Regions from separate parts of the Pseudomonas mohnii genome, predicted to be linked through region 1. Evidence: predicted binding sites of a transcription regulator. Region 1 holds the regulator's gene; each other region holds the start of a gene.

Region 1 (7,383 bases):
ACTTTTCCAGGACTGCATCGTCGCCGGCGATCAGGCGATCACGCCAGCGCTCCAGGTTATGGAAGCGTTCGTTGTATTGGCGAGTGGAGGCATCGAGTTGATCGAGCAAGACCAGAATGGCGTCAGTGTCCTGATCGCGCATCAGTTTGCCGATGAACTGGAGGTGCCGTTTACGCGCGATGTTCGCCGTGTGCTTGGGCGCATCGGCCAAGGCCCGGCGCAAAGCGTCGGTCAAGGGCAGTTTTGCCAGCAAGTCAGGCTTGAGTGTCGTAAGGCGTTCGCCAAGGTCAACCAGAGCATGCAGCTCGCGTTTGACCTGGGATTTGCTTTTTTCTCCCGTATCGAGGGAGTCGTCGTAAGAATCAACCATGGTGGCCGTCCGCAAAGAAACGCCGCCATGATAACCAGTCGGGGGCCGCTTGTCCGGCCCGGTCGCTCGATGACCTATTCCGAAAGCAGAATTTGAGTGGAGAACAGCATGAGTGCAGTTGAAAGCGTCGGCCCACAAGCGTTGCCGGCACTGCAAGAACAAGTCGAGCAGATCATCGCTGAAGCCAGGCGCCAGGGGGCCAGTGCCTGTGAAGTGGCGGTGTCCCTGGAGCAGGGCCTGTCGACCACGGTGCGCCAGCGCGAAGTCGAAACCGTCGAATTCAATCGTGATCAGGGATTCGGTATCACCTTGTACGTTGGTCAGCGCAAGGGTTCGGCCAGCACCTCGGCCAGCGGTCCAGAGGCGATTCGTGAGACCGTAGCCGCCGCCTTGGCCATTGCCAAACACACCTCGGAAGACGAAGCGTCGGGCCTGGCGGATGCTGCTCTGATGGCGCGTGACGTTCAGGATTTCGACCTGTTCCACCCATGGGATATCACGCCGGAGCAGGCAATCGAGCAGGCGCTGACCTGTGAAGCGGCCGCATTTGCTGCCGACAGCCGGATCAAGAATGCCGATGGCACTACGCTGAGTACCCATCAAGGCTGCCGTGTCTATGGCAACAGCCACGGTTTTATCGGCGGTTATGCATCGACCCGGCACAGCCTGAGCTGCGTGATGATCGCCGAGGCCGATGGTCAGATGCAGCGCGATTATTGGTATGACGTGAATCGCCAGGGCAATTTGCTGGCTGATCCGGTGAGCATTGGCCAGCGTGCCGCACAACGGGCGGCAAGCCGTCTCGGCGCGCGTCCGGTGCCAACCTGCGAAGTGCCAGTGCTGTTTTCCGCCGAGTTGGCCGGTGGTTTGTTCGGCAGCTTCCTGTCGGCGATTTCCGGCGGCAGCCTGTACCGCAAGTCATCGTTCCTTGAAGGCACCCTGGGTCAGAAGCTGTTTCCTGAATGGCTGACCATCGATGAGCGTCCGCACTTGATGCGTGCCTTGGGCAGCGCGGCCTTCGATGGCGATGGTCTGGCGACTTACGCGAAGCCGTTCGTTGAAAAGGGCGAGCTGGTGTCCTACATCCTCGGTACTTACTCCGGTCGCAAGCTCGGCATGCCGAGCACCGCGAATGCCGGAGGCGTGCATAACCTGTTCGTCACCCATGGTGATGAAGATCAGGCGGCCTTGCTGCGTCGCATGGGGCGTGGCCTGCTGGTGACCGAATTGATGGGGCAGGGCCTGAACATGGTCACGGGCGACTACTCCCGTGGCGCGGCGGGTTATTGGGTCGAGAACGGTGAAATCCAGTTCGCGGTCCAGGAAGTGACCATTGCCGGCAACATGCGTGACATGTTCAAGCAGATCGTTGCCGTGGGTAATGACTTGGAACTGCGCAGCAATATCCGTACGGGATCGGTACTGATCGAGCGGATGACGGTGGCAGGCAGCTAAACTCCCCTGTTACAAAAAAGGCGCACCACCTGATGGGGGGTGCGCCTTTTTTTGTGGGCTATCGAGCGGGTTTGGCCTCGATACGCGTTTACTCGCCTTCGTCGAAATAGCGGTTGATCAGGTCTTTCAACGCATCCAGCGCCTTTTGCGCGTCTTCGCCTTCGGTGTTGATGTAGATTTTGGTGCCCTTGCCAGCCGCGAGCATCATCATTGCCATGATGCTTTTGCCGTCGACCGTAGATTCTGGAGTGCGTCCGACTCTGATCGTGCAGTCCTTGAATTCACCGGCGACTCCGACGAATTTTGCAGAAGCACGGGCGTGCAGGCCCAGCTTGTTGATGATTTCGATTTCCAGAGCAGGCATCGCGGTGTGAATCCTTTAGCTGAGGTCGCGGTGGCGAACCTGGACGTTCTTCAGGGATTGTTGCAGCGTCTTGCCCAAGCGTTCGGTTAGGTAGACGGAGCGGTGATGTCCGCCCGTGCAGCCAATGGCAATGGTGACATAGGCGCGGTTGCTGGCGGCAAAGCGGGGCAGCCATTTGAGCAGATAGGTGGAGATGTCCTGGAACATCTCTTCCACGTCCGGCTGGGCTGCCAGGTACTCGGCAACCGGTTGATCAAGCCCGGACTGCGCCCGAAGCTCGGGTTTCCAGTAGGGATTGGGCAGGCAGCGCACGTCGAATACCAGGTCGGCATCCACGGGCATGCCACGCTTGAAACCAAAGGACTCCACCAGGAACGCTGTACCGGGTTCCGGCTGGTTCAGCAGGCGCAGCTTGATCGTATCCCGCAGCTGGTACAGGTTGAGGTTGGTGGTGTTGACTTTGAGATCGGCAAGGTCGGCTATGGGGCCGAGCAGGCTGGTTTCATCGTTGATCGCTTCAGCCAGCGAACGATTGGCACTGCTCAGCGGGTGACGACGACGGGTTTCCGAAAAACGCTTGAGCAAGGTTTCTTCGTCGGCATCCAGGTACAGAACGTCGCACTGGATATGCCGGCTGCGGACTTCTTCGAGCAATTCGGGGAATCGCGACAAGTGACTGGGCAGGTTGCGTGCATCAATGGACACGGCCACCAGCGGCTGTGCCAGTTCGGTGTGGATCAATGCGCGTTCGGCGAGTTCCGGCAGCAACCCGGCGGGAAGGTTGTCGATGCAGTAGTAGCCACTGTCCTCGAGTACATCAAGGGCGGTGCTTTTACCTGAGCCGGAGCGGCCACTGACGATGATCAAGCGCATGGTTACTGACCGTTTTGCTCGTCCAGGACAACCTGATACAAGGCTTCATTGCTCGGGGCGCTGCGCAGTTTTTCGCGCACTTCCTTGCGGTCGAGCATGCTGGCAATTTGGCGCAAAAGTTCCAGGTGCGCATCGGTAGCGGCTTGCGGGACCAGTAGAACGAACAACAGGTCAACCGGTGCGCCGTCGATGGCGTCGAAATCTATGGGGGCATCGAGGTGCATCAGGGCACTGATGGGTGAGGAGCAGCCCTTCAGGCGACAGTGGGGAATGGCGATGCCGTTGCCAAAACCCGTCGAGCCGAGTTTTTCACGGGCAATCAACGCCTCGAAGACATCTTGCATCTCCAGATCCGGCACTTCCCGGGCGATCAGGTTGGCAATTTGTTCGAGGGCTTTCTTTTTACTGCCGCCCGGCACGTTCACAAGGGAACGGCCGGGGGTCAGGATGCTTTCAAGTCGGATCATGGGTTGGGGGTGTTAACGACCGGTAGCGCCCTGGAGGAGGCTCTGGGTCTTTTCCTTATGCTTTTTGAGTTGTTTATCCAGCTTGTCGGTCAGTGCGTCGATCGCCGCGTACATATCGGTATGTTCCGCGTTCGCGACCACTTCATTGCCGGGAATATGCAGCGTGGCTTCGATTTTCTGCTTCAACTTTTCGACGGTCATCGTGACCTGTACGTTGGTAATCTTGTCGAAGTGCCTCTCTAACCGTTGGAGTTTTTCGCCGATGTAGGTGCGAAGAGGTTCGGTCACTTCCAGTTGGTGTCCACTGATGTTGACTTGCATACAGCTTCTCCTTCGTTGCCAGTGCATAAAGCGGTAGATCAAATGATCTACCACTGGAACGCTGTGGCGTGGCTCTACATCAACCGCTTGCGTTCGCTCGAAGGCGCGATCCCCAGGGATTCGCGGTACTTGGCGACGGTGCGGCGAGCCACCTGAATGCCTTGTGCCTCCAGTAAACCAGCGATCTTGCTGTCACTCAACGGCTTTTTCTGATTTTCCGCGGCAACCAGTTTTTTGATGATCGCGCGGATCGCCGTGGACGAGCATTCGCCGCCTTCGGAGGTGCTGACATGGCTGGAGAAAAAGTACTTCAGTTCATATATGCCCCGAGGGGTATGCATGAATTTCTGTGTGGTCACCCGTGAAATTGTCGACTCGTGCATGCCAACCGCCTCGGCGATGTCATGCAGGACCAACGGTTTCATGGCTTCGTCGCCGTGCTCCAGGAAGCCGCGCTGATGCTCGACGATCTGGGTGGCAACTTTCATCAGGGTTTCATTGCGGCTTTGCAGGCTCTTGATGAACCAGCGGGCTTCCTGCAACTGATTGCGCATGAACGTGTTGTCGGCGCTGGTGTCGGCGCGACGCACGAAACCGGCGTACTGGGCGTTGACCCGAAGACGCGGTACCGATTCCTGGTTGAGTTCCACCAGCCAGCGTTCGTTGTCCTTGCGCACGATCACGTCGGGAACCACGTATTCGGCTTCAGTGGATTCGATTTGCGAGCCCGGGCGCGGATTGAGGCTTTGAACCAGTTCGATCACCTGGCGCAGCTCATCTTCCTTGAGCTTCATGCGGCGCATCAGCTGGCTGTAATCGCGACTGCCGAGCAAGTCGATGTAGTCGGTGACCAGGCGCTTTGCTTCGGCGAGCCAAGGGGTTTTGGCCGGCATCTGGCGTAATTGCAGCAGCAGGCATTCGCCCAGGTTGCGGGCGCCGATTCCGGCGGGTTCGAATTGTTGGATGCGGTGCAGGACGGCTTCGATTTCGTCCAGCTCGATGTCCAGCTCCGGGTCGAAGGCTTCGAGTATCTCCTCGAGCGTCTCGTCCAGGTAGCCCTGATTGTTGATGCAGTCGATCAGGGTCACGGCGATCAGGCGATCGGTGTCGGACATGGGCGCCAGGTTCAATTGCCACAGCAAATGGCTTTGCAGGCTTTCACCGGCCGATGTGCGGGTGGTGAAATCCCACTCGTCGTCATCGTTGCTCGGCAGACTGCTGGCGCTGGTCTGGTAAACGTCTTCCCAGGCGGTATCGACGGGCAGTTCGTTGGGGATACGCTCGTTCCAGTCGCCTTCCTCGAGGTTATCAACCGTCGGTGCGCTTTCCTGGTAGGAGGGTTCCTGAATGTCGGGGTTGGGTTTCTGTTCGGCGTTGTCGGCCAAGGGGTCGCTGTTATCGAAGTCGTCGCCTTCTTCCTGGCGTTCGAGCATCGGATTGGACTCCAGGGCCTCCTGGATTTCCTGTTGCAGGTCCAGGGTCGACAATTGGAGCAGGCGGATGGCCTGTTGCAGCTGCGGTGTCATCGTCAGCTGCTGGCCCATTCTCAAGACTAGCGATGGTTTCATGGCAGGGGCTAAACACCTTATTCGCCGGCGCACATGCGCCATCCACTACAGGGCGCCGGAGCGCCAAACATAAGCAAATTATATGCCTGAAACTGAAGTGTTTGCCTAGAGCGCTGTAACAATAAAAAAGTGTTGATTTTTTATCGAGACAAGCGCTCGGTCGACTAGCCAGACACCTCGGTGCTTACAGGCGGAACTCATGGCCCAAATACACTTCCTTGACCAGATCGTTGGCCAGGATGGTTGCAGCGTCGCCTTCGGCGATCAATTGGCCATCGTTGACGATGTAGGCGGTTTCACAGATGTCGAGGGTGTCACGGACGTTGTGGTCGGTGATCAGCACGCCAATGCCCTTGGCCTTGAGGTGATGGATGATCTGTTTGATGTCGCCCACCGAAATCGGGTCCACGCCGGCGAAGGGCTCGTCGAGGAGGATGAATTTCGGGTTGGTGGCCAATGCCCGGGCGATTTCCACACGGCGGCGTTCGCCACCGGACAGGCTCATGCCGAGGTTGTCGCGGATGTGGCTGATGTGGAATTCCTGCAGCAGGCTTTCCAGCTCCTTGCGGCGACCGGCCTTGTCGAGTTCCTTGCGGGTCTCCAGGATCGCCATGATGTTGTCGGCGACCGAGAGTTTGCGGAAGATCGACGCTTCTTGCGGCAGATAGCCGATACCGGCCTTTGCGCGGCCGTGCATTGGCTGGTGGCTGACGTCCAGGTCGTCGATCAGTACGCGGCCTTGATCGGCCTGTACCAGGCCTACGATCATGTAGAAGCAGGTGGTCTTGCCGGCGCCGTTAGGGCCTAGCAGGCCAACGATCTGACCGCTGTCGATGGACAGGCTGACATCACGGACGACCTGGCGGCTCTTGTAGCTCTTGGCCAGATGCTGAGCTTTCAGAGTTGCCATTACTGGGCCTTTTGCTCGTCGGTTTTCTTCTTCGGCTGGATCACCATGTCGATGCGCGGACGCGCTTCGGTGACCTTGTTACCTGTCGCTCGGCCAGCGCTCGCAAGCTTCTTGACGGTGTCGTAGACGATTTTTTCGCCCTGGGTGGTGTTGTTGTCCTTGTCGATGACTTTGGCGCGATCGATCAGTACGACGCGGTTTTGCGCGGCGTGGTACTGGATGGTCACTCCCCAGCCCTGGACAGGCTTGGTGTCGCCCTGGGTTTGCAGTTGTTCGAAGTAGGCCAGGTTGCCTACAGAGGTCACTACGTCGATATCGCCGGTCGGCGTGCGGGTGATGGTCACGGTGTTGCCGGTGACCTTCATCGAGCCCTGGGTAATGATCACGTCACCTTTGTAGGTGGCAACGCCATTCTTGTCGTCCAGTTGGGCGTCGTCGGCTTGAATGCGGATAGGCTGCTCTTGATCGTTCGGCAGAGCCCAGGCGCTCACGCTTCCCAGTGCTGCGCCCAGACTGAGCAAAATAGGGAGGGTTTTAACGAGCCTCATACTGTCCTCTTACGTTCGATAGCAGGTGTATCCTGCTTTCTTTCAAATACGCTTTCATTCCGGTACCGGTCGATACGCCGCCAGCGCCGTCGATTCTAACGGGTTGCTCGGTCTGCGCATATTGCTGCTGCGGGAACACCGTCATTCGAGTGGTGGTGATCAGGGTTCTGCGGTTTTTTTCATCAAAGCGCGTGATGCGTACCGAATCGATCAATTCAACCTGCGTGCCGTCCGGGTTGACCTCACCTTTTTCGCTCTGGACGTGCCACGGGAACTCGGTGCCGCGGAACATGTTCAGGTCAGGGTTGGTCAGCAGCGTGACTTCGCTTGCTTTGAGGTGCTCGACTTTGTCGGAAGTCATTTCGTATTGAAGCCTGCCATCAGGCAGGAACTGCACGCTGTGGGCGTTGGTAGCGTAATAATCGATTTCGCTTTCGTCGACATGCGCGATCGGTTTGTCGAGGAAGCGTTCCGGGCTGATGTTCCAATAGCCGACCGCGGCGAAAA
Region 2 (7,383 bases), 2.9 Mb from region 1:
GCTGATCGTCTGTGGATAAGTCGAGAATGCGCACCGAGAGATAGTCACGCCCGGCCTCTGGCAACCCGTCGGCCAGCAACTGGCGCATGCTGATCACCGCCATGACATAACCAAAGGGCTTGTTCTTCGCTGCATCGGGGTCATCGCGCGACATGACAGGCGCGACCAGCAGCACGCCCCGCGCATAAGCCGGCTCGATACTGACCAGATGCATCGGTTGCGACACCGCCATGCCCCGATGCTGGTCGGCCCGTTCCAGGGTCGCGCGCCGCAAGGGCTGGGCCAGCAAGTCGTAGCCAAGCGGCGCCCCAAGTTTGCTTTGTGTCTGGCTGTACAGTACCGGCACGTACTCATCACGCTCGCCGGCCAGTTGCAGTTGGCCGTCGGCGGTGAGCTCGCGCACTGTGAAATTCGTCAGGCCCTCATCCCGCACCCGACGCTCGAACGCCGCCCGCTGATCGCCACTGATGCGTTCGGCGAACGAATAGGCTTGGGTACGGCGTAACAGAGGCTGTGTATAGCCGTTGAATTCTTCACGGGAGATTGCATCGGAATTGGCAAAGAACCGGCGCAGGCCATCGAGGCGCTGTTCCTGATCTTCAAAGCGTTCTTCGATACGGCTGTAACGCTCACTGGCCAGCAGTTGGAAACGTTGCCGCAGTTGATGGTGAAACAGGTTCAGGGTCGACCAGGCGAGCAACCCGGTGAGGACCCCGCCGACGAGCAATACCAGCAGCGCGACCAGCCAGGCCGAAACGTCTTCGCTGATAAAACCCAGGATCTTTGGGCGCACGGCGTGCAACGACATAAACGCAACTCAAAACGCCAGGTGCAGGAAAGCCCTTTGGCCGTGAGAGGAGTTATAGCTATTAGCCACTAATTTGACCAGTGCGGAAGGAATCCAAGAGCCTTTAAAAATCAAGGCTCTGTGGATCCAATCCTCCAGGTGTCAGCGGGCCGTGATTTTCCAGGCACGATGGATCTTGCCGTTACGGGCAAAATCCGGATCGATGGTCTGGGCGGTGATTTCCTCGACCGCATAACGCTCGCTCAGGTTGGGTTCCAGCTCGAACTTGCGGAAGTTGTTGGAGAAGTACAGCACCCCGCCTGCCGCCAGACGTGCCATGGCCAGGTCAATCAACTGCACCTGGTCACGTTGCACATCGAAGATCCCTTCCATGCGCTTGGAGTTGGAGAAGGTCGGCGGATCGATGAAGATCAGGTCGTACTCTTCGCGAGCATTTTCCAGCCAGGCCATCACATCGCCCTGCTCCAGGCGGTTCTTGTCGGAAAAACCGTTCAGCGACAGGTTGCGGCGCGCCCAGTCCAGGTAGGTTTTCGACAGGTCGACGCTGGTGGTGCTGCGCGCGCCGCCCTTGGCCGCATGAACACTGGCCGTCGCGGTGTAGCAGAACAGGTTGAGGAAGCGCTTGCCGGCGGCCTCTTTCTGAATACGCATGCGCATCGGCCGGTGATCGAGGAACAGGCCGGTGTCGAGGTAATCGGTCAGGTTCACCAGCAGCTTCACGCCGCCTTCATTGACCTCGACGAACTTGCCCTGCGCAGCCTGACGTTCGTACTGTTTGGTGCCGCTCTGACGCTCGCGACGCTTGACCACCACGCGACTCTTGTCGATGTTCAAGGCCTGCGGAATCGCCGCCAGGGCATCGAACATGCGCGCCGACGCCTTTTCCGGGTCGATGGATTTCGGCGCGGCGTATTCCTGAACGTGGACCCAATCGTGATACAGGTCGATGGCCATGGAGTATTCCGGCATGTCGGCATCGTAGACGCGGTAGCAATCGATGCCCTCACGCTTGACCCACTTGCCCAGCGCCTTGAGATTTTTTTGCAGGCGGTTGGCAAACATCTGCCCGCCTTCGCTCAGGCGCGGCTGCTCGATCACCGGCGCAGGTGCCGGAGCCGGTTTGATCGGATTGCCGTTTTTGTTGTACTTGCGCTCTTGCGGCTCGCTTGGCGCCTGATCGTAGACCGCTTGCTCACGCTCGGCCTGACGCTGTTCCGGAGTGCGGCGCTCGCCGGTGACGAACTGGTCCGGCAGCACCTTGATCAGCAGCAGTTTGCATGGCAAGGCGCCGTTCCTGAACGAATACTGCTTGTGGCTGCGGATGCCCATGCGCTTGCCCAGGTCCGGCGCGCCGGTGAACACCGCCGCTTCCCAGTTCAGGCAGGCCTGACGCAGGCGTTCGCCGAGGTTCTGGTAGAGGTAGAGCAGGCTCGCCTCGTCGCCCAGACGCTCGCCGTACGGTGGGTTGCAGATCACCAGGCCTTTCTGGTTCTGGTCCGGGCGCGGCTCGAAGGTCGCCACTTCGCCCTGGTAGATCTTGATCCACTCGCTCAGGCCGGCACGCTCGACGTTGTTGCGGCCCGGCTGAATCAGACGCGGGTCGGCTTCATAACCGCGAATCCACAGCGGTGGCTTGGCCAGACCAGCCGCGGCACGCTCGACGGCTTCTTCATGGAGTTTTTTCCACAGCGCCGGCACGTGACCGAGCCACGCGGTGAAGCCCCACTGCTCGCGGCGCAGGTTCGGCGCCATGTCGGCGGCGATCATTGCAGCTTCGACGAGGAATGTGCCGACACCGCACATCGGGTCCGCCAACGCGCCGCCTTCGGCCGCAATGCGTGGCCAGCCGGAACGGATCAGGATGGCGGCCGCGAGGTTTTCCTTCAGCGGCGCCGCGCCCTGCTGCAGGCGGTAGCCGCGCTGGTGCAGGCTGTGGCCGGACAGGTCGAGGGAAAGGATCGCTTCGCCACGGTCCAGGCGCAGGTGGATGCGCAGGTCCGGGTTGAGCTTGTCGATGGACGGGCGATCACCCTGCGGAGTGCGCAGTTTGTCGACGATGGCGTCCTTGACCTTCAAGGCACCGAAGTGAGTGTTGTCGATGCCCGAGCCGTGACCGCTGAACTCGACGGCCAGGGTGCCGTCGTTGAGCATGTGGTCTTGCCACTCGATATCGAGCACGCCGTGATAGAGGTCTTCGGCGTCCTTCATCGGGAAGCGCTTGAGCACCAGCAGCACGCGGTTCGCCAGGCGCGACCACAGGCACAGGCGATAAGCGGTTTCCATGGTGGCCATGCCGCGCACGGCAGAGGTGTGCTCACGAGCGTCCTCAAGGCCAAGCCCGACGGCTTCCTCGATGAGCAGGCCTTCGAGGCCTTTGGGGCAAGTGAGGAAGAGTTCGAAACGATCGGACATGGGAGTTCCAGAGCCTTTAGCTGAGTGAGCCGGCAACGCATTGCCGGCCCGGTTTTCAATCAGGCGCTTTTCTCGAAGAGCGCCCGCGTGGCACGAAGGTGTGCCGTTCCACCCCTGCTGCTCGGGTTAAATGAGCTTAGATGCAAGGACAGATAAAAAAGTTGATGCAACAAAATGTCATAAGTCGACCCTTCGTCGAATAATCCCGCACTGCAACGCGAGACATTCTCACCAAAAGTCTAACCCCGGCATCCTGCGGGGGGCCGATCATACAGGGCTTTGATCAATAAATACGCGACGAACATCGTGTTACTTATGGCCATAGCATCTTTATCGTTACGTCCTTATGACAAAACGATCATTCCCTCGATGTGACGCATTGGTTAGAACTCAACTCAGGTTGGCGCCGCAACGACGCCAACACCTTGGCTCGCCACGCCGGCAGCGAGCCCCCAACGGCAGAGTTTTTCTGCCTGACCTCGATTGAGGTCGACGCGATGAAAACAGTCAACAAGTGAGGGCAACACCCTATGAGAAGACTTAAGCGTGATCCGTTGGAAAGAGCGTTTTTGCGCGGATATCAATATGGCGTTGGTGGCAAATCCCGTGAGCTTTGCCCATTTACTCTACCGTCGGTACGCCAAGCCTGGATCAACGGCTGGCGAGAAGGACGCGGCGACAACTGGGACGGTATGACCGGCACTGCGGGAATCCATAGACTCAACGAACTTCACGCCGTCGGCTAATACAGGGCACACACTCCGACACGACAATCTGATTACGTAACGAATTAACCACGCACGTCCCATCCGGACGGCGGGCTCCGGCCCAGGGGCTCCTTCGAGGAGCCCTTTTTTATGCCTGTCCAAAACTCATCGGCATACCCATGTGGCGAGGGGGCTGCCCCTTCGCCACAAGGATCAACGCAGGGCTGCGATGGCGTCTACCGACTCACGAATCAGTGCCGGCCCTTTATAGATGAAGCCCGAGTAAATCTGCACCAGGCTCGCCCCTGCGGTGATTTTCTCCGCCGCGTGCTTGCCTTCGGTGATGCCGCCCGCGGCGATGATCGGTAACCGACCACCCAGCTCTGCCGCGAGTACTGTCACGGTGTGGGTGCTCTTGTCGCGAACCGGTGCGCCGGACAGACCGCCCGCCTCGTCACCATGCTCCATGCCTTCGACGCCCACGCGGCTCAGGGTGGTGTTGGTGGCGATGACCGCGTCCATCCCGGTATCGATCAACGCTTGCGCGACCTGCACGGTTTCTTCGTCGCTCATGTCCGGCGCGATCTTGATCGCCAGGGGCACGTGTTTGCCGTGGCGCAGCGCCAGTTCCGCGCGACGCGTGGCCAGGTCGGCCAGCAGTTGCTTGAGCGAGTCACCGAATTGCAGGCTGCGCAGCCCCGGCGTGTTCGGCGAGCTGACGTTGACCGTCACATAGCTGGCATGGGCGTAAACCTTGTCCAGGCAAATCAGGTAATCGTCGACCGCGCGCTCGACCGGAGTATCGAAGTTCTTGCCGATGTTGATGCCCAGCACACCTTTGTACTTGGACGCAGCAACGCGGGCCAGCAGGTGATCGACGCCAAGGTTGTTGAAGCCCATGCGATTGATGATCGCCTCGGCTTCCGGCAGGCGGAACAGGCGTGGCTTCGGGTTACCCGGTTGTGGACGCGGGGTGACGGTGCCGATTTCGACAAAGCCAAAACCCAGCTGCGCAAAGCCGTCGATGGCCGCGCCGTTCTTGTCCAGACCGGCCGCCAGTCCCACCGGGTTCGGGAAGTCCAGGCCCATGACCGTCACCGGCACCTTCGCCGGGGCCTTGCACAACAAGCCGTTGAGCCCCAGACGCCCGCCCGCGCCGATCAGGTCCAAGGACAGATCGTGGGAGGTTTCCGGGGAAAGTTTGAACAACAGCTGACGGGCCAGGGTGTACATGGGCGGGTTTGACTCTGGGCTATGAAAAGTGGCAGCGATTATAGCCGGGCAAGCGGCCCGCAGGCGAGGCGCGCGATTCAATCAACGGACGATGGCATATGCCTTGCACCGATCCTGTCATCAGCACTCATGCCAACGGCGGGATGAGTGCCAGGACAATGGCGTCGTCATCCGGCCTTGCGCGTGCAAGGACGCGGGACGGCGCTTTTTTTTGCAAGGTGAAGACGCGATGAACGAACCATCAGCCGGCCCGCTGGCCTGGGTCAATGGCAGCGATGCCCCGGAAAAGTCCGAAATCAACCTCGGCTTCATGGCCCTGAGCGACTGCGCCTCAGTCGTGGTCGCCGCCACCCAGGGCTTCGCCCAGCCTTACGGCCTGACCTTGAACCTCAAGCGCCAGTCATCCTGGGCCAACCTGCGGGACAAACTGGTCAGCGGTGAACTCGACGCCGCCCACAGCCTCTACGGCCTGATCTACGCCGTGCACCTGGGCATCGGCGGCATAGCGCCAACGGACATGGCCGTGCTGATGGGGCTGAACCAGAACGGCCAGAGCATCAACCTCTCCCACGGCCTGCAAGCGCTGGGTGTGACCAGTCCTGAAGCACTGGACCGGCACGTGCACCAACTTCGCCCAAAACTCACCTTCGCCCAGACCTTCCCCACCGGCACCCACGCCATGTGGCTGTATTACTGGCTCGCCAGCCAGGGCATTCACCCGTTGCAGGACGTCGACAGCGTCGTGGTGCCGCCGCCGCAAATGGTCGCGCACCTGCAAGCGGGACGCATCGACGGTTTCTGCGTCGGCGAGCCCTGGTCGGCCAGCGCGGTGCAACAGAACCTCGGATTCACCATGGCGACCACCCAGACCATCTGGCCCGATCACCCGGAAAAAGTCCTGGGCTGCACCCGCGCGTTCGTCGAGCAATACCCGAACACCGCCCGCGCACTGGTGATGGCGATTCTGCAGGCGAGTCGTTTTATCGAAGAAAGCACTGAAAATCGTCGCAGCACCGCGCAATTGCTCAGTGCCGCGCAATACCTCGATGCGCCGCTCGAATGCATCGAGCCGCGTTTGCTGGGCGACTACGACGACGGTCTCGGCAATCGCTGGCAGGATCCGCACGCCCTGCGCTTCCACGGTGGGGGCGAGGTCAATCTGCCGTACCTGTCCGATGGCATGTGGTTCATGACCCAGTTCCGTCGCTGGGGCCTGTTGCGCGACGATCCGGATTACCTGGCGGTGGCCCGCCAGGTGCAACAACTGGACTTGTATCGTGAGGCCGCCTGCGCCGTCGGCGTCGCCGCACTGGGCAATGAGATGCGCAGCAGCCAGTTGATCGACGGCAAGGTCTGGGACGGCTCGGACCCTGCCGGTTATGCCCGCAGTTTCAAGCTGCACGCCATGAGCAATAGCTCGCATCGATTAGCCAGCCGCTGACAGGAGACTGCGAACATGTTGCGTATTCTGCTGATCAACGACACCGCAAAAAAAGTCGGACGCCTGAAGGCGGCACTGACCGAGGCCGGCTTCGAGGTAATCGACGAATCAGGATTGATCATCGACCTGCCCGGGCGCGTCGAAACGGTGCGTCCGGATGTGATTCTGATCGATACCGAGTCACCGGGCCGCGATGTGATGGAGCAAGTGGTGCTGGTCAGTCGCGACCAACCACGACCGATTGTGATGTTCACCGACGAACACGACCCGGATGTGATGCGCCAGGCGATCAAGTCCGGGGTCAGTGCCTACATCGTCGAAGGCATTCACGCTCAGCGCTTGCAGCCGATTCTCGACGTGGCCATGGCGCGCTTCGAAAGCGACCAGGCCCTGCGCGCGCAACTGCACGCCCGCGACCAGCAGCTCGCCGAGCGCAAGCGCATCGAGTTGGCCAAAGGGTTACTGATGAAAATGAAGGACTGCAACGAAGAAGAGGCCTACACCTTGATGCGCCGCCAGGCCATGAGCCGCCAACAGAAACTGATTCAGGTGGCGGAGCAGATCATCGCCATGAGTGAACTGCTCGGCTGAAGCGCTTCTGTGGGAGCGAGCTTGCTCGCGATGGCCTTCACTCGGTTTCACAGTATTGGCACAGATCTCGCTAAGTAATCTCCACAGGTAACCAACGGCGGTTGCCCCACCTACGACAAAGACGTCGCTCACCTCATTTGCCCCATGGCAAATCAGGTGGCGGCGTTTTTTTGTTTTGGCCCCATTGCCCG
Region 3 (7,383 bases), 2.5 Mb from region 1:
CGAACACCGTCCAGGGCGAAGCGCCTTCGCAGCGAACCTTGACCGTTACCCGTCCCAACGGCTTGGCTGGACTCTCCAGCGAGGCTGTCAATTCCTTGTCGCACATTGGCATGCGCAATCGGGGATCGAGCTGGTTGACCTGGATTTCGTAGCGACCTTCCGTTTGACTGGTGGCCAGATAGTCTTCTACGGTGAACTCAAGAAAGCCCTGAGTGACGCCGATAAGCATGTCAGGCAAGGTAACCGCGTCAGCAAGGGCAGGGCTGCCAGCGTTGAACAGGCATACGGCCGCCAACACACCGAGCAGTTTGCGGTAGGGTGTGGTCAGGCGTCGAAAAAATGTCGGTTCTGTGTTCATAGAGAGATAAAAAGCAAGCGCCGTGCCGTTTAGAGATGAATGTGCGTCGCAACAACACTTAGCGTTGGTGTAGGAGTCTGGGCATGGCTGGTGTAATGGATTCGGTAAACCAGCGCACGCAACTGGTGGGGCAGAATCGCCTTGAGCTGTTGTTGTTCCGTCTTGACGGCCAGCAACTGTATGGGATCAACGTGTTCAAGGTTCGGGAGGTGCTGCAATGCCCCCAACTGACACTGATGCCAAAATCCAGTCCTGTCGTGTGCGGTGTGGCGAATATTCGGGGGGCGACCATTCCGATCCTTGATCTGGCGATGGCGACCGGCTCGGGTGGCTTGAAAGACAAAAACAATCCCTTCGTGATCATCACGGAGTACAACACCAAGACCCAGGGGTTCCTGGTGCGCTCGGTGGAGCGGATCGTGAACATGAACTGGGAGGAGATTCATCCGCCACCCAAGGGCACTGGCCGCGATCACTACCTGACGGCGGTGACTCGGGTCGACAATCAGCTCGTCGAAATCATCGATGTCGAAAAGGTGCTGGCGGAAGTGGCGCCGACACCGGAAGCGATCTCCGCAGGCGTGGTGGACGTCGAAACCCAGCACAAGGCGCTCTCTTTGCGTGTGCTGACGGTCGATGATTCGTCGGTGGCGCGCAAGCAGGTTACGCGTTGCCTGCAAACGGTGGGTGTCGAAGTGGTGGCGCTGAATGACGGTCGGCAAGCGCTGGATTACCTGCGCAAACTGGTCGACGAGGGCAAGAAGCCGGAAGAAGAGTTCCTGATGATGATCTCCGACATCGAGATGCCGGAGATGGACGGGTACACCCTCACGGCGGAGATCCGCAGCGACCCTCGCATGCAAAAACTTCATATCATCCTGCATACTTCGTTGTCGGGTGTGTTCAATCAGGCGATGGTCAAGAAAGTCGGTGCCGATGACTTCCTCGCCAAATTCCGTCCTGATGACCTGGCATCCCGGGTAGTCGACCGGATTAAAGCAGCAGACATTAGCTAGGGGCGTTCGGCCCCCGGCAGTCAACACGATTTAAGAGGCGGCAGCATTGTCAACGGGTAATTTGGATTTCGAACAGTTCCGGGTATTCCTGGAAAAAGCCTGTGGCATTTTGCTCGGTGAAAACAAGCAGTATCTGGTCTCGAGCCGTCTCAACAAACTGATGGAGCAGCAGGGTATCAAGTCGTTGGGTGAGCTTGTCCAGCGCATGCAGACCCAACCGCGCAGCGGTTTGCGCGAGCAGGTGGTGGATGCCATGACCACCAACGAAACCCTGTGGTTTCGTGATACCTACCCCTTTGAAGTCTTGAAGAACAAGGTATTGCCCGAAGCGATCAAGGCCAGTCCCGGCCAGCGTCTGCGCATCTGGTCGGCGGCATGCTCGTCGGGTCAGGAGCCGTATTCGCTGTCGATGTCCATTGACGAGTTCGAGCGGGTCAACATGGGCCAGTTGAGGATGGGCGTGCAGATCGTTGCCACCGATCTTTCCAGCACCATGCTCACCAACTGCAAGACCGGCGAGTACGACAGCCTGGCCATTGGTCGCGGCCTGTCACCTGAGCGACTGCAACGATATTTTGACCCGAAAGGGCCGGGGCGCTGGGTCATCAAGGCTCCGATCAAGAGTCGGGTGGAGTTCCGCTCGTTCAATCTGCTGGACAGTTACGCCAGCCTGGGCAAGTTCGACATCGTGTTCTGTCGCAACGTCCTGATTTACTTCTCTGCCGAAGTGAAGAAGGACATCCTGTTGCGGATTCACAGTACATTGAAGCCCGGTGGTTATCTGTTCCTTGGTGCTTCGGAAGCGCTCAATGGATTGCCGGATCATTACCAGATGGTCCAGTGCAGTCCGGGGATCATTTACCAGGCGAAGTGATTCGTTGCTGGACTGAAAACGGGAGACCTCAGAGGGCTCCCGTTTTTTTATGCCCGGTGTATTCCTGCCGACACCTTGAGCCCGCTCCCAAGAACGCATGTGTTTGCCAATGGGCAAGCGGCAGAAAAGCGGCAGGCGGCGGAAAACGGTTGCCGCTTTTCTGGCATTGCCGCGTTGCCACTGCTCGCAAAGCCCCGCTTTACGGGGTTTCATGAGTTGGCATGACGCTTGCTAAGTTCATCGTACGAAAAATCAGGTCACCCGAAGGTTTCCCGACATGAGCATCAGCTTCGATAAAGCGCTCGGTATTCACGAAAAGGCTCTGGGCTTTCGCGCTCAGCGCGCCGAAGTTCTGGCCAACAACATTGCCAACGCCGACACCCCGAACTACAAGGCTCGGGATCTGGAGTTCTCGAAAGTGCTCGAGGCGCAGAGCGATAAAGCCAAGAACGGCACGTTCGCCTTGAACATGACCAACAGTCGTCATATCGAAGCCGAAGGCCTGGGTAATGGTGACGAGTCGCTGATGTATCGCACGCCGATGCAACCGTCGATCGACCAGAACACCGTGGACGCTCAACTGGAACAGTCGAACTACGCGGAAAACGCAGTTGGCTTCCAGGCCAGCTTCACGCTGCTCAACAGCAAATTCAAAGGGCTGGTGTCAGCCCTGCGCGGAGAGTAAGTCATGTCCCTGTCCAGTGTTTTTAACATTGCCGGTAGCGGCATGAGTGCGCAAACCACTCGTTTGAACACCGTTGCTTCGAACATCGCCAACGCCGAAACCGTCTCTTCGAGCATCGACCAGACCTATCGTGCGCGTCATCCGGTATTCGCCACCATGTTCCAGGGCGGCCAGAGCGGCGGCAGCGATTCGCTGTTCCAGAACCAGGACGCCGCCGGTCAAGGCGTGCAGGTCATGGGCGTGGTCGAAGATCAGAGCAACCTCGAGGCGCGTTACGAGCCGAACCATCCGGCTGCCGATGCCAAGGGCTACGTCTACTACCCGAACGTCAACGTAGTGGAAGAAATGGCTGACATGATTTCCGCGAGTCGTTCGTTCCAGACCAACGCTGAAATGATGAACACCGCCAAAACCATGATGCAGAAAGTCCTGACCCTCGGTCAGTGATAAGGGGCGACTCAGATGAGTGTTAGCGATTCCACCAGCGGTTTGAGCCTCAAGGATGTCTTGGCCAATTCTTCGGTCAAAACCAGCACCACGAAGGACAGTCTGGGTTCGGCGGTCAGCGGCTCCACAGGCAACCAGTCCCTGGGCAAGGACGCGTTCCTGCAGTTGCTGGTGACGCAACTGAAAAACCAGAACCCGCTGGACCCGCAGGACAACAGCGCGTTCGTGGCTCAATTGGCACAGTTCAGTAGCCTGGAAGGGATTACCACGCTCAACGATACGGTCAGCGGCATTGCCGGCAACTACAACTCGTCTCAAGCGTTGCAGGCTTCTTCGCTGGTAGGTCGTTCTGTTGTTGCCCAGACCGACACCGCAGTGGTCGACACCTCCAAGAGTTTCAACGGTACGGCGGTCGTACCTGCCTCGACGAATCCGGTGACGATCAAGATCACTGATACCGATGGCAAAGTCGTTCGCACCATCGACCTGGGCAGCCAGCAAGCCGGTAATGCCAGTTTCATCTGGGACGGCAAAAACGATGCGGGCGAGGTGGCCAAGGCCGGCACTTACAAGTTTGCGGCTAACGCGACTTACGACAGCCAGGCGACCTCGCTGGTGACTTACCTGCCGGCCACCGTCAACAGCGTGACCATCAGCCAGACCGGCGGTGAGTTGATGCTGAACCTGGCAGGCCTGGGCAGTGTTGCCCTGTCCAAAGTACAGACCATTGGTATATAGAGCCGACTAACACGGCACAAAGGAGTGGAATATGTCTTTCAATATCGGCCTTAGCGGTCTCTATGCAGCCAACAAACAGCTGGACGTAACCGGCAACAACATCGCCAACGTCGCGACCGCCGGTTTCAAATCGTCCCGTGCAGAATTCGAAGATGTGTACTCGGCCACGCGACTGGGTACCGGTAGCAAGACTATCGGCAACGGCGTGCGTCTGGCCAACGTTTCCCAGCAGTTTGGCCAGGGCGACGTGAACAACACCGGCAACGTGTTGGACATGGGTATCCAGGGTAACGGTTTCTTCATCCTCAGCGACAACGGCTCCCTGAGCTACACCCGTGCCGGTGCGTTCAAGACAGACGCCCAGAACTACGTGGTCGACAACAACGGCAACCGTCTGCAGGGTTATGGCGTCGACTCCAATGGCAAGATCATCAACGGTGTGCTGACCGACCTGAAAATCGACACATCGAGCCTGGCGCCGCACGCGACCACCCGTGTCGATCAGACGATGAACCTGAACTCCTCGGATCCACTGCCAACAGTGACCACGTTCAATGTCAAAGACACCAGTAGCTACAACAAAACTATTTCCACCCCTGTGTACGATACACAGGGTAACCAGCACACCATGGACCAGTACTACGTTAAAAACGCGGCGTCTAACTCCTGGACCGTTTACACCTACATAGACGGTCGCAGTCCATCGGATCCTACCGCAGAACCTCCGGTCGCCCTCACCGCCGACATCACCTTCAACCCTGATGGCAGCATCAAGACGCTGACGGCTGGTGCAGGCTGGACACTAAAGAACAACACTCTGACCATGTCAGGCTGGAAGCCGGGCGTGCTGGTTGACGCCAAGGCCAACCCGCCGACCTGGGCCTTGAACGGCTCGGACGCAGCCGCGGGCGGTATCACCTTCGACATGACCAAAACCACTTCGTATGCTTCGCCTACCGCGCGGACCGCGCAGTACCAGGACGGCTACGCCACCGGCCAGATCTCCAGCCTGACCATCGATGAAAGCGGTGTCATGACCGCCAACTTCAGCAACCAGCAAACCAAGGCCATCGGACAGGTAGCGGTTGCCAGCTTCGCCAACGAGCAAGGCTTGCAGCCAATTGGCGGTACCCGCTGGAAAGAAACCTTCTCCTCGGGCGTGGCCGGCGTTGATGCACCGAAAACCGGTACCCTGGGCGCAGTGGTTTCCAACTCCCTGGAAGAGTCCAACGTTAACCTGACCAACGAACTGGTCGACCTGATCAAGGCGCAGAGCAACTACCAGGCGAACGCCAAGACCATCTCCACCCAAAGCACCATCATGCAGACCATTATTCAGATGACCTGATGCCGGTTGGCTGAAAGCGCTGCACAAAAAGCCCCTCGCAAGAGGGGCTTTTTAGTTTTGGTCGGTCCGGTAGGAGCGAGCTTGCTCGCGACGGGCGTCAACGATCACGTGTTCTGGCTGAATAACCGTGTGGCTTTCACCTGCATCGCGAGCACGCTTTCGCCTGCAAGAGCCAAAAGAAAACCCCCGATCAGCCAGTGGCTCATCGGGGGTTTCAGGAAAGCGCCTTGCGACGCTGACCAGCTCAGCTTATTGGCAAGCTTCGCAATCCGGCTCGTCGATGGCGCAGGCCTTCGGCACTGGTGCCGGACCTGCTGGCGCAGCCAGGACCGAGTCGTCGCCGTGGTTGCCGCCGCTGGAAACAGCGTTCAGCTTGCCGGTGTTGATGGTCGACTTCTCGGTGCTGGTCGCGGCCAGGGCACGGAGGTAGTAAGTGGTTTTCAGACCACGGTACCAGGCCATGCGGTAGGTCACGTCCAGCTTCTTGCCCGAAGCGCCGGCGATGTACAGGTTCAGGGACTGGGCCTGGTCGATCCACTTCTGACGACGGCTTGCCGCGTCAACGATCCACTTGGTGTCCACTTCGAAGGCGGTCGCGTAGAGCTCTTTGAGCTCTTGCGGGATGCGCTCGATTTGCTGCACGGAACCGTCGTAGTACTTCAGATCGTTGATCATGACCGAATCCCACAGACCGCGAGCTTTCAGATCGCGAACCAGGTACGGGTTGATCACGGTGAATTCGCCCGACAGGTTCGATTTCACATAGAGGTTCTGGTAGGTCGGCTCGATCGACTGCGAAACGCCAGTGATGTTGGCGATGGTCGCGGTCGGTGCGATGGCCATGATGTTGGAGTTACGAATGCCTTTCTGTACACGGGCGCGCACAGGTGCCCAGTCCAGGGTTTCGTTCAGGTCAACGTCGATGTACTTCTGGCCACGTTGTTCGATCAGGATCTGTTGCGAATCCAGCGGCAGGATGCCCTTGGACCACAGAGAGCCCTGGAACGTCTCGTAGGCACCGCGCTCGTCAGCCAGGTCGCAGGAAGCCTGGATCGCGTAGTAGCTGACCGCTTCCATCGACTTGTCGGCGAACTCGACAGCCGCGTCGGAACCGTAAGGGATGTGTTGCAGGTACAGCGCGTCCTGGAAGCCCATGATGCCCAGGCCGACCGGACGGTGCTTGAAGTTGGAGTTCTTCGCTTGCGGCACCGAGTAGTAGTTGATGTCGATCACGTTATCGAGCATGCGCACGGCAGTGTTCACGGTGCGTTGCAGCTTGGTGGTGTCCAGCTTGCCGTTGACGATGTGGTTTGGCAGGTTGATCGAGCCCAGGTTGCAAACGGCGATTTCGTCCTTGTTGGTGTTCAAGGTGATCTCGGTGCACAGGTTCGAGCTGTGGACCACGCCGACGTGCTGCTGCGGGCTGCGCAGGTTGCACGGGTCTTTGAAGGTCAGCCATGGGTGGCCGGTTTCAAACAGCATGGACAGCATTTTGCGCCACAGGTCTTTGGCCTGGATGGTCTTGAACAGCTTGACCTTGCCTGGGTACTCGGTCAGGGCTTCGTAGTACTCGTAGCGCTCTTCGAAGGCCTTGCCAGTCAGGTCGTGCAGGTCTGGAACTTCGGACGGCGAGAACAGGGTCCACTTGCCATCATCGAAGACACGCTTCATGAACAGGTCAGGAATCCAGTTGGCGGTGTTCATGTCGTGGGTACGACGACGGTCATCACCGGTGTTCTTGCGCAGTTCGATGAACTCTTCGATGTCCATGTGCCAGGTTTCCAGGTAGGCACAGACAGCGCCCTTGCGCTTGCCACCCTGGTTAACGGCGACGGCAGTGTCGTTCACGACTTTCAGGAACGGTACTACGCCCTGGGATTTGCCGTTGGTGCCCTTGATGTACGAACCCAGTGCACG

Evidence for each region. Region 1 encodes sigma-54, which starts transcription at its own class of promoters, with help from an activator protein. Its sites were predicted from a motif close to ANTGGCATNNANNTTGCTNT; they were not measured.
Region 2: BLV61_RS07160 (CmpA/NrtA family ABC transporter substrate-binding protein) is a predicted target of sigma-54. The motif match lies at 5,251-5,270, and genes of this name have one in related genera.
Region 3: flgB (flagellar basal body rod protein FlgB) is a predicted target of sigma-54. The motif match lies at 2,464-2,483, and genes of this name have one in related genera.

The regions. Positions count from the first base shown of each region.
Region 1 covers NZ_FNRV01000001.1:4,431,839-4,439,221, forward strand. The annotation lists gene yjgA (ribosome biogenesis factor YjgA) at 1-370, opposite strand, end outside; gene pmbA (metalloprotease PmbA) at 479-1,825, shown strand; gene BLV61_RS20560 (HPr family phosphocarrier protein) at 1,914-2,189, opposite strand; gene rapZ (RNase adapter RapZ) at 2,205-3,062, opposite strand; gene ptsN (PTS IIA-like nitrogen regulatory protein PtsN) at 3,065-3,529, opposite strand; gene hpf (ribosome hibernation-promoting factor, HPF/YfiA family) at 3,542-3,850, opposite strand; gene BLV61_RS20580 (RNA polymerase factor sigma-54) at 3,925-5,418, opposite strand; gene lptB (LPS export ABC transporter ATP-binding protein) at 5,603-6,328, opposite strand; gene lptA (lipopolysaccharide transport periplasmic protein LptA) at 6,328-6,876, opposite strand; gene lptC (LPS export ABC transporter periplasmic protein LptC) at 6,863-7,383, opposite strand, start outside.
Region 2 covers NZ_FNRV01000001.1:1,523,717-1,531,099, forward strand. The annotation lists gene BLV61_RS07140 (sensor domain-containing diguanylate cyclase) at 1-808, opposite strand, end outside; gene rlmKL (bifunctional 23S rRNA (guanine(2069)-N(7))-methyltransferase RlmK/23S rRNA (guanine(2445)-N(2))-methyltransferase RlmL) at 950-3,220, opposite strand; gene rmf (ribosome modulation factor) at 3,751-3,966, shown strand; gene BLV61_RS07155 (quinone-dependent dihydroorotate dehydrogenase) at 4,141-5,160, opposite strand; gene BLV61_RS07160 (CmpA/NrtA family ABC transporter substrate-binding protein) at 5,390-6,601, shown strand; gene BLV61_RS07165 (ANTAR domain-containing response regulator) at 6,617-7,192, shown strand.
Region 3 covers NZ_FNRV01000001.1:1,960,189-1,967,571, reverse strand. The annotation lists gene flgA (flagellar basal body P-ring formation chaperone FlgA) at 1-358, opposite strand, end outside; gene BLV61_RS09230 (chemotaxis protein CheV) at 442-1,374, shown strand; gene cheR (protein-glutamate O-methyltransferase CheR) at 1,421-2,248, shown strand; gene flgB (flagellar basal body rod protein FlgB) at 2,526-2,933, shown strand; gene flgC (flagellar basal body rod protein FlgC) at 2,937-3,380, shown strand; gene flgD (flagellar hook assembly protein FlgD) at 3,396-4,118, shown strand; gene flgE (flagellar hook protein FlgE) at 4,150-5,466, shown strand; gene BLV61_RS09200 (ribonucleoside-diphosphate reductase subunit alpha) at 5,716-7,383, opposite strand, start outside.